DNA from 3 places in the Cellulosilyticum sp. WCF-2 genome. Region 1 is predicted to be linked to each of the others. Evidence: predicted binding sites of a transcription regulator. Region 1 holds the regulator's gene; each other region holds the start of a gene.
The links. The regulator Rex, encoded in region 1, represses fermentation and respiration genes when NADH is low (regulators of the CRP and FNR family bind a similar motif). The targets are predictions, from matches to a motif close to ATTGTTAANTANTTAACAAT.
Positions count from the first base shown of each region.

Region 2: a site for Rex is predicted at 1,489-1,508, ahead of EKH84_RS14600 (NADH-quinone oxidoreductase subunit NuoE family protein). Genes of this name have one in related genera too.
Region 3: a site for Rex is predicted at 1,815-1,834, ahead of pflB (formate C-acetyltransferase). Genes of this name have one in related genera too.

Region 1 covers NZ_CP034675.1:3,994,073-3,998,367, forward strand. The annotation lists gene EKH84_RS18100 (recombinase family protein) at 86-688, opposite strand; gene EKH84_RS18105 (redox-sensing transcriptional repressor Rex) at 1,494-2,177, opposite strand; gene EKH84_RS18110 (ABC-F family ATP-binding cassette domain-containing protein) at 2,322-4,232, shown strand; gene EKH84_RS18115 (DUF5050 domain-containing protein) at 4,295-4,295, opposite strand, start outside.
Region 2 covers NZ_CP034675.1:3,262,467-3,266,761, reverse strand. The annotation lists gene EKH84_RS14615 ([Fe-Fe] hydrogenase large subunit C-terminal domain-containing protein) at 1-304, shown strand, start outside; gene EKH84_RS14610 (DRTGG domain-containing protein) at 301-630, shown strand; gene EKH84_RS14605 (PHP domain-containing protein) at 642-1,349, shown strand; gene EKH84_RS14600 (NADH-quinone oxidoreductase subunit NuoE family protein) at 1,543-2,040, shown strand; gene EKH84_RS14595 ((2Fe-2S) ferredoxin domain-containing protein) at 2,052-2,450, shown strand; gene EKH84_RS14590 (NADH-quinone oxidoreductase subunit NuoF) at 2,468-4,255, shown strand; gene EKH84_RS14585 (NADH-dependent [FeFe] hydrogenase, group A6) at 4,274-4,295, shown strand, end outside.
Region 3 covers NZ_CP034675.1:1,854,175-1,858,469, forward strand. The annotation lists gene pflB (formate C-acetyltransferase) at 1-1,677, opposite strand, end outside; gene EKH84_RS08150 (adaptor protein MecA) at 2,096-2,779, shown strand; gene EKH84_RS08155 (DUF1540 domain-containing protein) at 2,852-3,013, opposite strand; gene EKH84_RS08160 (DUF1858 domain-containing protein) at 3,145-3,354, opposite strand; gene EKH84_RS08165 (putative manganese-dependent inorganic diphosphatase) at 3,477-4,295, opposite strand, start outside.

The DNA of each region.
Region 1 (4,295 bases):
TCTGTATAATACATATCACATCTACATTTAATACTTTTCAATAATCTTATCCTTTTTTAAGATATGCACTTCTTTTATTAGTAGCCTATATATCCCTTTCATAAATATGTATATATTTATGTACAGATTGTCTGCTAACATTACATATCCTTGCCAATTCAGTCTTATTAATCTCTTTATTCCTATACTTTGGATAATGCTTTATAAAACTACTTGGCAAACTATCAACCGTTGTACTCGGTCTTCCTATGACTTTACCTTTAGCTGCTGCATTTGCCATTCCACTCTTTACACGCTCACTTATCATATTGCGTTCCATTTCAGCAAATACACCCATCATTTTTAGCATTCCATCAGTCATAGCATCTAATTGTCCTTTTGTACAATCAACTATAAAGCCACCTATCACGAGCTTCAAATTCTTTTCTTTTGCCATCTCTATAATTTCACATAGTTGCTTTGTACTTCTTGTAATACGTGACACCTCTGTAGTAACAATAGTATCTCCTGCTTTCACTTGATTTAATAGCCTATTTAACTCTATTCGCTCTATCTTAGTACCACTTTCATATTCCCAATATATATTTTTCTCATCCACACAACCTAAAGCTTTAAGTTCTCTTTTCTGCCTATTAATATCTTGCTTATTTTCGTCTGTCGAACATCTTGCATATCCATATGTAGTCATCGCTAGTTTCCACCTTTTGTCATTTATTGACTCAATCATAGCTTGTCTTCTTGAATGTGTCAACAAAAAGGTTTTCTTCATTTCTTTTACATTTTTCCATCATTTTATTAGTAATGCTGACTGATTTTAGTGGTTCAAAAGTGTCAATGAAATCATTTGTTTTATTATAAATATCCCCTTACAATTCACTTGAAATAATTTGAGCTAAACCACTTTCCTGTATAACATTATTATATTAACCCTTACTCGTTCTTTTATAAGCTTATTGTACTCTCATCAAACCACATATAACAACAAAAAGGGTTCGTCTATTTTCGACATTATTAAGACAATCTTTTTTATAAAAAGCACCTTTACGCCAGAAAGCTGCTGGAAATGAGAGGGATGGCTGCCCTCAAGGGGTGACTTGCGAGTATTTTCAGCAGGCACTTAGCAAATTTTTTTGATGGGTTTTAGGGAGACTGTTTGAGCGCCAGCGAGTTTCGACCGTTCATCAAAAAAATAAGCTTAGTGCCTGCGAAAATACGGAGCGGAACTCCGGAGGGCAGCCATCCCTCTCATTTCTTTCCAGTAGCTTCTGATCGCAACTTACTTACAAATGAAAGCATTCACTTTATCTTTGTTCTCACTTTTTCGCCTTTACTCCCCTATTACCTAAAGATCTATCTCTTTAAACGCAAAAAGAAATGCCCATAAGCCTTCTGTCTTCCCAACAAAAGCCTTACGGACATTCCCTTATCTTTATTCACTTCTATCCATTCTTCCCCTCAATATCATTCCCAAAGAACTCCATTAAGCCACCACTTTATTCTTCAATTTGCCCTATACTCTCACTCTTATCTTTCTTCTCTCTTTCAACCTCAGCCTCATTAATCTTATAAGCCAAAGTCATTAATGAATGAGAAAGGTGTACATTTTCAACTTGTACTGTATCTGGTACGAATAAATCCACAGGTGAGAAGTTCCATAAGCCTTTTATCCCCCATTTTGCTAAACTCTCAGCTGTCTCTTTTACTCTTGTTTTTGGCATTGTTAAAATAGCAATTTCTACTTCATTTTCTTTTACGAACTGCTCCATTTTGTCAATATCTTGTACTTCTACCCCGTGTATGCTCATACCAATTAGTCTTGGATTAACGTCAAATAAACCGATTAACTTAAAGCCTCTTTTACTAAATGATGTTGAATTAGCAATAGCTTGTCCTAAGTTACCTACGCCTACAATAATCATTTTATAGTTTTGGTGAAGTCCTAATATCTTTCCTATCTCTGTATGCAAGTACTCCACATTGTATCCGTAACCCTGTTGCCCAAAGCCTCCAAAATTGTTAAGGTCTTGACGAATTTGTGATGCGGTCACATTCATCTTCTCACTTAATTCTCTGGAGGAGATTTTGGTTACTCCTTTTTGTAACAATTCTCCCAGATATCTGTAATAACGTGGCAATCTCCGTATTACATTCATAGAAATCTTTCTTTCTTCCGTCACCTTCTCATCTCCTCATATACGCAAACTCATAACCCTAGTATAGCATTTAAGTTTTTTTTTTGTCAATGTAGATTATTGGCCCCTTTTCTTTCAATTTGCGCTTTTATTTGCTAAAATAATAAAAGGCGTTACAAGGAGGATATTATGATTATTTCATGTAGCAATATCAAGAAAACATTTATTGACCGAGAAATCTTAAAAAATATTAGTTTTCATATCGAAGACCATGAGAAAGTAGCTTTAATAGGAAATAATGGTGTAGGTAAAACAACCCTTTTTAAAATTCTAACTAAGGAATTAGAACCAGATGAAGGTACCATTACTTCTACTAAAGACTGCACCATAGGTTACTTAAAACAACATATGGAGTTAGATTCTACAGCTACCGTCTATGAGGAACTCCTACATGTATTTGATGAAGTCATTGCCTTAGAAGAAAAACTTCATGCCATGGAAGCTGAAATCGCTAAGACTGGTTCTTTAGAACTCATTCATAAATATGATGCTGAACGTATGGTATTTGAAAATAGTAAGGGTTATGAATACAAAAGTTTAGTCAAAGGCGTTCTTAAAGGCTTAGGCTTTGATGAAACCATTTATGATAAACCAGTGTCTATTTTATCAGGGGGACAAAAAAACCGTGTCGCTCTAGGTAAGCTCCTACTTCAAGAGCCTAGTTTATTACTCTTAGACGAACCTACCAACCATTTAGACATTGAAGCTATCGAATGGCTAGAAGGCTTTTTACGTAGCTATAAAGGTGCTGTCCTTATTATTTCCCATGACCGTTACTTCTTAGATAAAATCGTCACTAAAGTCGTTCACTTAGAATTTGGACGTAGCTTTGTTTACAACGGTAACTACAGCGACTACATCATCAAAAGTGAAAAAGAATATGAAGTGGCTATGAAACACTTTGAAAAACAGCAAAAGGAAATTGCCCACCAACAAGCGGTTATTGCTAAGCTAAAACAATTTAACAGGGAAAAATCTATTAAACGTGCTCGTAGCCGTGAAAAAGCTTTAGAAAAAGTAGAAGTCATGGATATGCCAATGATTGATAACAAACCTATGCAGCTAGTACTCACCCCAAGAGTTGTAAGTGGCAATGATGTCTTAAGCATTAGTGAATTAAGTAAAACCTTTGATACCAGCCCGATTTTTAGCCATATGAATATGGAAATCAAAAAAGGGGATAAAGTAGCTCTCGTAGGTCCTAATGGCGTTGGTAAAACCACTGTTTTCCGTATGATTTTAGATCAAATGACTCCTACAACGGGTACCCTAAAATTAGGAAGCAATGTTATTGTAGGCTATTACGATCAAGAACATGCTACCTTAGATACTACTAACACCATTATGGAGGAAATCCAAGGTACTTTCCCAGAACTTAAAAATGGAGAAATCCGTAATGTACTGGCTGCTTTTCTCTTTACGAATGATGATGTTTTTAAACCCATTAGTAGCTTAAGCGGTGGTGAAAAAGGCCGTGTCGCATTAGCCAAAATCATGCTTTCTAAAGCCAATTTTCTCATCTTAGATGAGCCGACTAACCACTTAGATATTCTTTCAAAGGAAATTCTAGAAAGTGCCATATTAAACTATGAAGGCACTGTCCTTTATGTTTCCCATGACCGTTATTTTATCAATCAAACAGCAAGTAAAATCATTGATATGTCTAAAGACGGCACCATGGAATATTTAGGAGACTATGATTATTATATAGAAAAGAAAAAGGAGCTTGCTGCTTCAGCTACTCAGCAAACCAGCGTTGTTGTAGAAGAAGCTACTGCTGCTACCACTAATAAAGAAGATTGGCAAAAGCAAAAAGAAGAACAAACCAGAATACGCCGTATTCAAAACCAAATGGCCAAGCTAGAAACAGCTATTAGCGAAGCTGAAGAAAAAATAGCTGATATTGACGCCCAGCTTTGCCTAGAGGAAGTCTACAGTAACTATGATAAAAGCAGCCTACTCCTGGCAGAAAAAGAAAACTTAAATGCTACCATTACCAAGTATTATGAAGAATGGGAAGCCTTAAGCGAGACACTATAAAAAAAACAAAAAACTGGTTCCAGCTAAAAGCTTTGAGACCAGTTTTTTATTTGCTATTCTTTT
Region 2 (4,295 bases), 730 kb from region 1:
TTTTGAAAAAAGTATTACACCAAGGCCGGTTTTTACACTAGACAGTGATATGGAGAAAGCAATTGCAAAGATGGAAGGGATAGAAGAACTCTATAGCCGTTTGCCACAAATAGATTGTGGAGCTTGTGGGGCACCTACTTGTAGATGTTTTGCAGAAGATGTTATTAAACAAAAAGCAAAGATTGAAGAATGTGTCTTTATGCTAAGAGAAAAGATTAAAGATTTATCTAATCAAATGCATGCATTAACACAAATAAATGTTCCAACAGAAAAAGGAAAAAGAAAAAAGGAGGAGATCAAATGACAGTAGGAGAACTCAAAGCAGCTTTAAATTTAAAATTAGTAGCAGGAGAAAGCGGCTTATCACGTGAAGTAAAAGATGGCTATACAGGGGATTTATTAAGTTTTGTTATTGCACATGCGAAAGAAGATGATGTATGGATTACTGTACAAGGACATATGAATACGCTAGCAGTAGCTGTTATGGTAGGTATATCAGCTATTATTTTGGCAGAGGGTGTAGAGATTGATGAAGCTGTAAAGTTAAGAGCAAACCAAGAAAAAATACCTGTATTTACCTCAGAAAGTAATAGCTTTACATTAGCCAATCAAATTGCAAAGCTATTGTAAAGGAGGTCAGTATGTCACTGATATATGATTTTCATATTCATACTGCCGTTTCTCCGTGTGCTGATATAACCATGACACCCAATAATATCGTGAATATGAGTATACTTAAAGGTTTACAAGCTATTGCGATTACAGATCACCAAACAACTGCGAACTGTGAGGCTGTTATGAAGGTTGGAAGAGAAAAAGGGTTATTGGTTATACCGGGCATTGAAATCGAATGCATGGAAGAGTTCCATTTAATTGCTTTGTTTGCTAATTTAAAAGAAGCAGAGGATATAGGGCGGTGGATTAATGAAGGACTTCCTAAAATTAATAACCGAAAAGATTTATTTGGTCCACAGCTTATATTAAATGAAGAAGATGATATTATAGGAGAATTAGAACAGTTACTTTTAACGGCTACTCAAATAACCGTATCAGATATAGTAAAAGAAGTGAGACGAAAAAATGGTGTTATTTATCCAGCGCATATTGACCGAAATAGCTATAGCATTTTATCTAACTTAGGAGCTGTACCAGAAGAATTAAATTTTAATATACTGGAGATTTCACGAAAAGCATCCTTTAAAGAATATGAAAATATGTATAATAAATGCACAATTATTCAATCGTCTGATGCGCATTATTTATCAGATATTACTGAAAACGGAAGAGTTTTACCAAATTCAAACCATGAATTGATTCATCTGATCCACCAATTAAATAATAATAACTAAATAAAATGATAATTACATACAAAAACTGACATAAAATTCATTGAAAGTATACAACATTACTGAAAGTTCAGAATTTGTTGATTGACTTTAATTATACTTTGTGGTATTTTCATAAAGTAATTACCTATTTTGTATCATTTTTGTTATTTTTTTAACAAAAATGATAGAACCTATGGAATAAGGAGGATATATTATGGCATGTGAAAGTTGCAATAATAAGCTAACCCAGAGTTTATATGCTGAGTTAGAACAGTTCATTAATGAGCTACCTGAAAAAAAGGGGGCACTTATTGCAGTATTACATAAGGCACAAGGTTTATTTGGCTATTTACCTAAAGAAGTTCAAATGTTTGTAGGTGAAAAGCTCAATATTCCTGTTTCACAAGTCTATGGCGTAGTAAGTTTTTATTCCTTTTTCACCATGACACCAAAAGGAAAATACCCTATATCTGTTTGCCTCGGAACTGCTTGTTACGTACGTGGTGCAGATAAAGTATTGGATGCTTTCAAAAAAGAATTGGGTATTGAAGTAGGACAAACAACAGCTGATGGCAGATTCTCATTAGATGCACTCAGATGTGTAGGCGCATGTGGTCTTGCACCCGTTGTGCTTATTGGGGAAAAAGTATATGGCCGTATTGGCTCAGCAGAAGAAGTGAAGAAAATCCTAAGTGAATATGATGAAGCGTAAGGAGGAAAGCTATGCCAAAAATAATGTCTTTAGACGAATTACAAGCTTTAAGAGATAGTGTTAAAAATAAAATAGATTTAAGAGAAAAGGGCGATCACGTAGATCAGATGATTGTTATCCGTGTTGCAATGGCAACCTGCGGAATAGCAGCAGGTGCAAGAGATATTATGAATTATTTTTCAGAAGAAGTACGCGCACGTGGGCTTAATAATATTGTTCTTACACAAAGTGGTTGTATGGGCTATTGTTATGCAGAGCCTACAGTAGAAATCACTATTCCAGGAAAGGAACCTGTTGTTTATGGTGATGTTAACAAAGCACGTGCAGCAGAAATATTAGAAAAACATATTATTGGTGGGGAAATGATAGAGGGCATCATACCTGTTGCTCATAAATCACTAGACGAATAAAGGAAGGAGGCCCTAGAATGTCTAAGTATACAATGCATATTTTAGTGTGTGGTGGAACAGGATGTCTGTCCTCACAATCAAATGAAATCGTGGATCAACTTATTGCTCATATTGAAGAAGTAGGAATGAGTGAAGAAGTACAGGTGTTAAAAACAGGATGTTTTGGATTTTGTGAAAAAGGTCCAATAGTGAAAATACTTCCAGACAACACCTTTTATGTACAAGTAAAACCAGAAGATGCAGAGGAAATTGTTAAAGAGCACATTGTTAAAGGAAGAAAAGTACCACGTTTACTTTATGAAGATCCTACAACAGAAGAACATGTTTCTGACTCTAAACATATGGATTTCTATAAGAAACAAATGCGTGTTGCACTGCGTAACTGTGGATTTATAGATCCTGATAATATTGAAGAATACATAGCAAGAGATGGTTATGCCGCTTTAGCTAAAGTTTTAACCATGACACAAGAAGAAGTTATTAATGAAGTAAAAGCTTCAGGACTTCGTGGCCGTGGGGGCGGTGGTTTCCCAACGGGACTCAAATGGGAGTTTGCTTATAAGAATAAAGCAGATCAAAAATATGTTGTTTGTAATGCCGATGAAGGAGACCCAGGCGCATTTATGGACCGTTCTATTTTAGAAGGAGATCCCAATTCTATTGTAGAAGCTATGGCTATTTGTGGTTATGCAATCGGTGCAACTAAAGGCCTTGTGTATATTCGTGCAGAATACCCATTAGCTATTAAACGCTTAGAGTCAGCTATTCATTCAGCAAGGGAATATGGTTTATTAGGCGATAACATTATGGGTAGTGACTTCTGTTTTGATATTGACATTCGTTTTGGTGCAGGTGCTTTCGTATGTGGTGAAGAAACAGCACTTATTCACTCTATGGAAGGTATGCGTGGAGAACCTACTACTAAACCTCCATTTCCAGCAGCAAGTGGTTACTGGGGTAAACCTACTAATGTTAATAACGTTGAAACCTTTGCTAATATTCCAGTTATCATTTTAAAAGGAGCAGAATGGTTTAGTAAGATTGGTACAGAAAAATCTAAAGGTACAAAAGTATTTGCTTTAGCTGGTAAAATCAATAATGTTGGTTTAATTGAAGTACCTATGGGTATTACTTTAAGAGAAGTCATTTATGATATTGGTGGTGGTATTAAAAACGGCAAGCAATTTAAAGCTGTTCAAACAGGTGGTCCTTCTGGCGGTTGCTTAACAGTAAAAGACCTTGATACCCCAATCGATTTTGATAACTTAATTGCAAAAGGCTCTATGATGGGTTCTGGTGGTATGATTGTTCTGGACGAGGATGACTGTATGCCTGCTGTGGCTAAATTCTATCTTGAATTTACAGCAGAAGAGTCTTGTGGTAAATGTACACCATGCCGTATAGGAACTAAACGCCTTTTAGAAATATTAGAGAAAATTACAGCTGGTAAAGGAAGCGAAGAAGATTTAAAAGTATTGAAGGAATTAAGCGAAGTGATTAAAGATACTGCACTTTGCGGATTAGGTCAAACTGCACCAAACCCTATTCTTTCTACACTTACAACCTTTGAAGATGAGTACTTAGCGCATATTTATGACCATAAATGTCCAGCAGGACAATGTACTGCATTACTACAATATCATATTACAGAGCAATGTAAAGGATGTACAGCTTGCGCTAGAGTTTGTCCAGTAGGGGCCATTTCAGGAACAGTAAAAGCATTACATACGATTGATCAGGAAAAATGTATTAAATGTGGCGCTTGTATGGATAAATGTAAATTTGCAGCAATCGTAAGAGAATAGGGAAAGGAGAGAGAAAACATGTCAGAAATGAAAATTACAA
Region 3 (4,295 bases), 2.1 Mb from region 1:
ATCATCATTGTTACCATATGCTGGATATTCACCCTCGATTTCATAATCTGTAGCAAGACCAGTTTCATCTCTGATTACTTTAACTTTAGCATATTTAATAGCTGATAAAGAGTCAGCAACTACTGAGAGACCAGCGATACCTGTAGCAAATGTACGAACGATATCTTTATCATGAAGTGCCATCTCTAATGATTCATAGCAATATTTGTCATGCATATAATGAATAACATTTAATGTATCTACATAAACTCTAGCAATCCAGTCCATCATAACATCGAATTTTTCCATTACTTCATCGAAGTCAAGGTATTCAGATGTGATTGGTTGATATTTAGGAGCAATTTGTTCGCCAGTCATTTCATCACGGCCACCATTGATAGCGTAAAGTAATGTTTTAGCAAGGTTAGCACGAGCACCAAAGAATTGCATTTGTTTACCAATTCTCATAGCAGATACACAGCATGCAATACCGTAGTCATCGCCCCAGAATGCTCTCATCATATCATCATTTTCATATTGAATAGAACTTGTTTTGATAGAAACATCTGAACAGAATTTTTTGAAAGCTTCTGGTAAGTGTGTTGACCAAAGTACTGTTAAGTTTGGTTCTGGTGATGGACCAAGGTTAACTAATGTATGAAGTACGCGGAAAGTATTTTTAGTTACAAGTGTACGTCCATCTATACCCATACCACCAAGAGATTCTGTTACCCAAGCTGGGTCTCCAGAGAATAATTCATTATATTCAGGAATACGAAGGAAACGAACCATACGAAGTTTCATTACGAAATGATCAATGAATTCTTGGATTTCTGATTCTGTATATGTACCATTTTTAAGGTCTCTTTCAGCATAGATATCAAGGAATGTAGATGTACGGCCGATTGACATAGCAGCACCATCTTGTTGTTTGATAGCACCAAGGTAGCCAAAGTATAACCATTGGATAGCTTCTTGTGTATCTTTTGCTGGTTTTGTAATATCAAAGCCATAATTTGCAGCCATTTTTGCAAGATCTTTAAGTGCGATAATTTGTTCTGCTGTTTCTTCACGGTCACGTACAACAGTTTCTGTCATAGGTGTTACATTTAATTGATTCATTTGTTCTTGTTTTTCTTTTACTAAGAAATCAATACCGTATAAAGCAACACGACGATAATCACCAATAATACGTCCACGACCATAAGCATCTGGAAGACCGGTGATAATATGACTGTGACGAGCAGCTCTCATATCAGGAGTATAAGCTGAGAATACAGCTTCATTATGAGTTTTACGATATTTAGAGAAAATTTCTTCTGTTTGAGGATCTAATTCATAACCATAGGATTTAAGTGCATTTTTAACTGTACGTACACCACCATTTGGCATAATATTTCTTTTAAGTGGTTTATCAGATTGAAGACCTACAATTTTTTCAAGATCTTTATTTAAATAACCAGCACCATGAGAAGTAAGTGTAGAAGGTACTTTTGTTTCAACATCTAATATACCTTTTCTTCTTTCTTCTTCCATAAGCTCAAGTACTTGTTTCCAAAGAGCTGTTGTAGCTTCTGTTGGACCTTGTAAGAAAGAGCTATCACCTTCATATGGTGTGTAGTTTTTTTGAATGAAATCTCTTACATCAACTTCTTTAGACCAAATACCTGCTTCGAAACCATTCCATTGTTCAAACATTAATAATCATCTCCTTAAGGTTAATTTGAGAAAGTTACAATTACACAATGTAGTCGAAAAAATAAATAATAAACATTAATCATTTGATTAATACGAATGTATTATACAATGTATACTGTATACACGTCAAGAATTTTATTGTTAAAAAAATTACAAAGAATAGAGAATTATAGCAGAAATATTTGGTCATAAAATATTATTGAGAATAATCAATAATAATTAAGATGATAGAAGTATAGTTTTTTTATGTTTTTTATACTATAATTAAGATAGGAATGGTGAATAGTAAGAATAAGTAAAGGCTTAATTTATTTTAAGTTATTAAACTCTTTACACTTATAATCATCTCCATTATACTTAGTGAATAAGATATTATATATGTTAACAAAGCAATTCATCTAGAAAGGATGTGATTTGAATGAAAATAGAAAAGATAAGCGATACTCAAATTCAGGTCACTTTAAATCACTCAGATCTTATAGATAGGAATCTGAAGCTTAGTGAATTAGCCTATGGTTCTAAAAAAGCCCAAGCCTTATTTAAAGATATGATGGCAAGAGCTTATGAAGATTTTGGTTTTGAAACAGACAATGTGCCATTAATGATAGAAGCAGTGCCTCTATCTACGGATAGCATTATGATTGTTGTTACTAAAGTTGAGGATCCATCGCAAATAGAGCAAAAATTAGAAGCTATTGGCGAAAGGCCTACCCATAGAACTTTTAAAGAACCAGAGGAAGATAGATTAACGGATTTAGCATTAATGGGAAGAGACACTGAGCAACCTGAGACCCAGGGACCTGTAAGTAGTAGTAAGCAGTTAACGTTTTTATTTAATGAATTTGATAGTGCATGTATGGCTGCACATCGCGTACAACCAATGTTTGTTGGAGATAACTCTTTATATAAATATAATGATAAATACTTTTTAGTATTTGGCAAGAATAAAAAAGCCAATGTAAAGGGTGAAGCATTATCAAGTTTACTGGAAGAATTTGGTAGTAAATGTCCATCTACAGATCTTAACGAAAGTTTTCTTAAAGAACATGGTAAAGTAATGATTTATCTCCATGCTATAGATGTACTTACTAAATATCTTTAAAAATCAAAAGGTACTTTTTAAAGTATTAATACTTTAAAAAGTACCTTTTGATTTGCGTAGAATGATTAGAAGTTAAGCCTTAGGTTCAAAGGATTCACAGTCAGTACATTCAACTTGAGTAGGATGTGCTTCATGAGTTCCAACCATAATTTGCTGTAGCGTACAATAGTTTTCTGACTCAGCATGATATTGACAAGAGCTTACTGTACAACCGATACTTGGATTTTTTTTCATAGATAAGCCTCCTAATAATATAGTAAAATATTAACTACATGATTAGGATGCCATGTTTTAAAGAAAATATTTATAGAAATAAATGAGAAAGCCATCCTTAATTAGGATGGCTTTCTCATTTATTTGTTTATTTATTCTACAGTTGCAAGAAACGCATTAAGTTCAGCTACTAATTCATCAGAATCAATGCCATGAACCATACATGCATCAGCAAGAGATTCCATTTGAGATGATGGACAGCCAAGGCAGTGCATACCTGCATTCATTAAAATAGGAATAACACCTTGGTTTACTTGTAGGATTTCTCCAATAACCATATCTTTTGTAATTTGTTTTGCCATGTCAAAACTCCTTTCTTTTATAAGCATTTCATATTTATTTTAAACCTGATAGTAATACAAATCTTGTATCCTTCTTATATTATAAGTAGAATGTGATTTGTTTTCAACTTTTATTCTTAAAATTAAGAGAGTCCCATGAGTTTAGGCACAATTTGTTTTTTACGAGAGAAGACGTCTTTAAGGAAGATGCTATCATCTGTAGGGTCTAAACCAAATAGGGCTTCTGCTAAACGCTTTTCACGACCTGTTACCATAAGCTCAGTTCCGCCTACTACAATATCGGTTACCATTAATAAGCAGAGGTCAAGATTTTCTTTTTCTTCTAAATGGTGCATTTCTTCTAGAATTTGATCTTTAATTTTGAATAAGCTTTTGAAATCACCAGTATTAACTTGTGCTACACTAATGTTATATTTACCAACAGTGAAAGCTTTTCTATCAATATTAAGCAGTTCCGCTGGAGAAGTACCTTCTAAAGAAGTACCTGCTGCAAGTAACTCCGCACCATAAGCATATAGATCCACTTCAGCAATCTCTGCTAGTCTTTTAGCTATACGAACATCATCCGGTGTACAAGTTGGAGATTTAAAGATAAGTGTATCAGATAGAATAGCACTAAGCATAATACCTGCAATCTCTTTAGGAGGCATAATATTTTTCTCTTCAAACATTTTACCAATAATGGTATTAGTACATCCTACAGGCTCTGCACGAAGGAAAAGAGGATTACCAGTATCAATATTAGCAATACGATGATGGTCAATAATTTCTAGAATTTCTGCTTGCTCAATCCCATCAGCACTTTGGCTTCGTTCATTATGATCAACTAAGATAACCTTTTTCTTTTGGATATCTAAGAGATGACGTTTAGAAATAAGGCCTTTAACTAATCCTTCTTGATCTAAGATAGGGAAGTGACGATAAGAAGTATTAAGCATCAC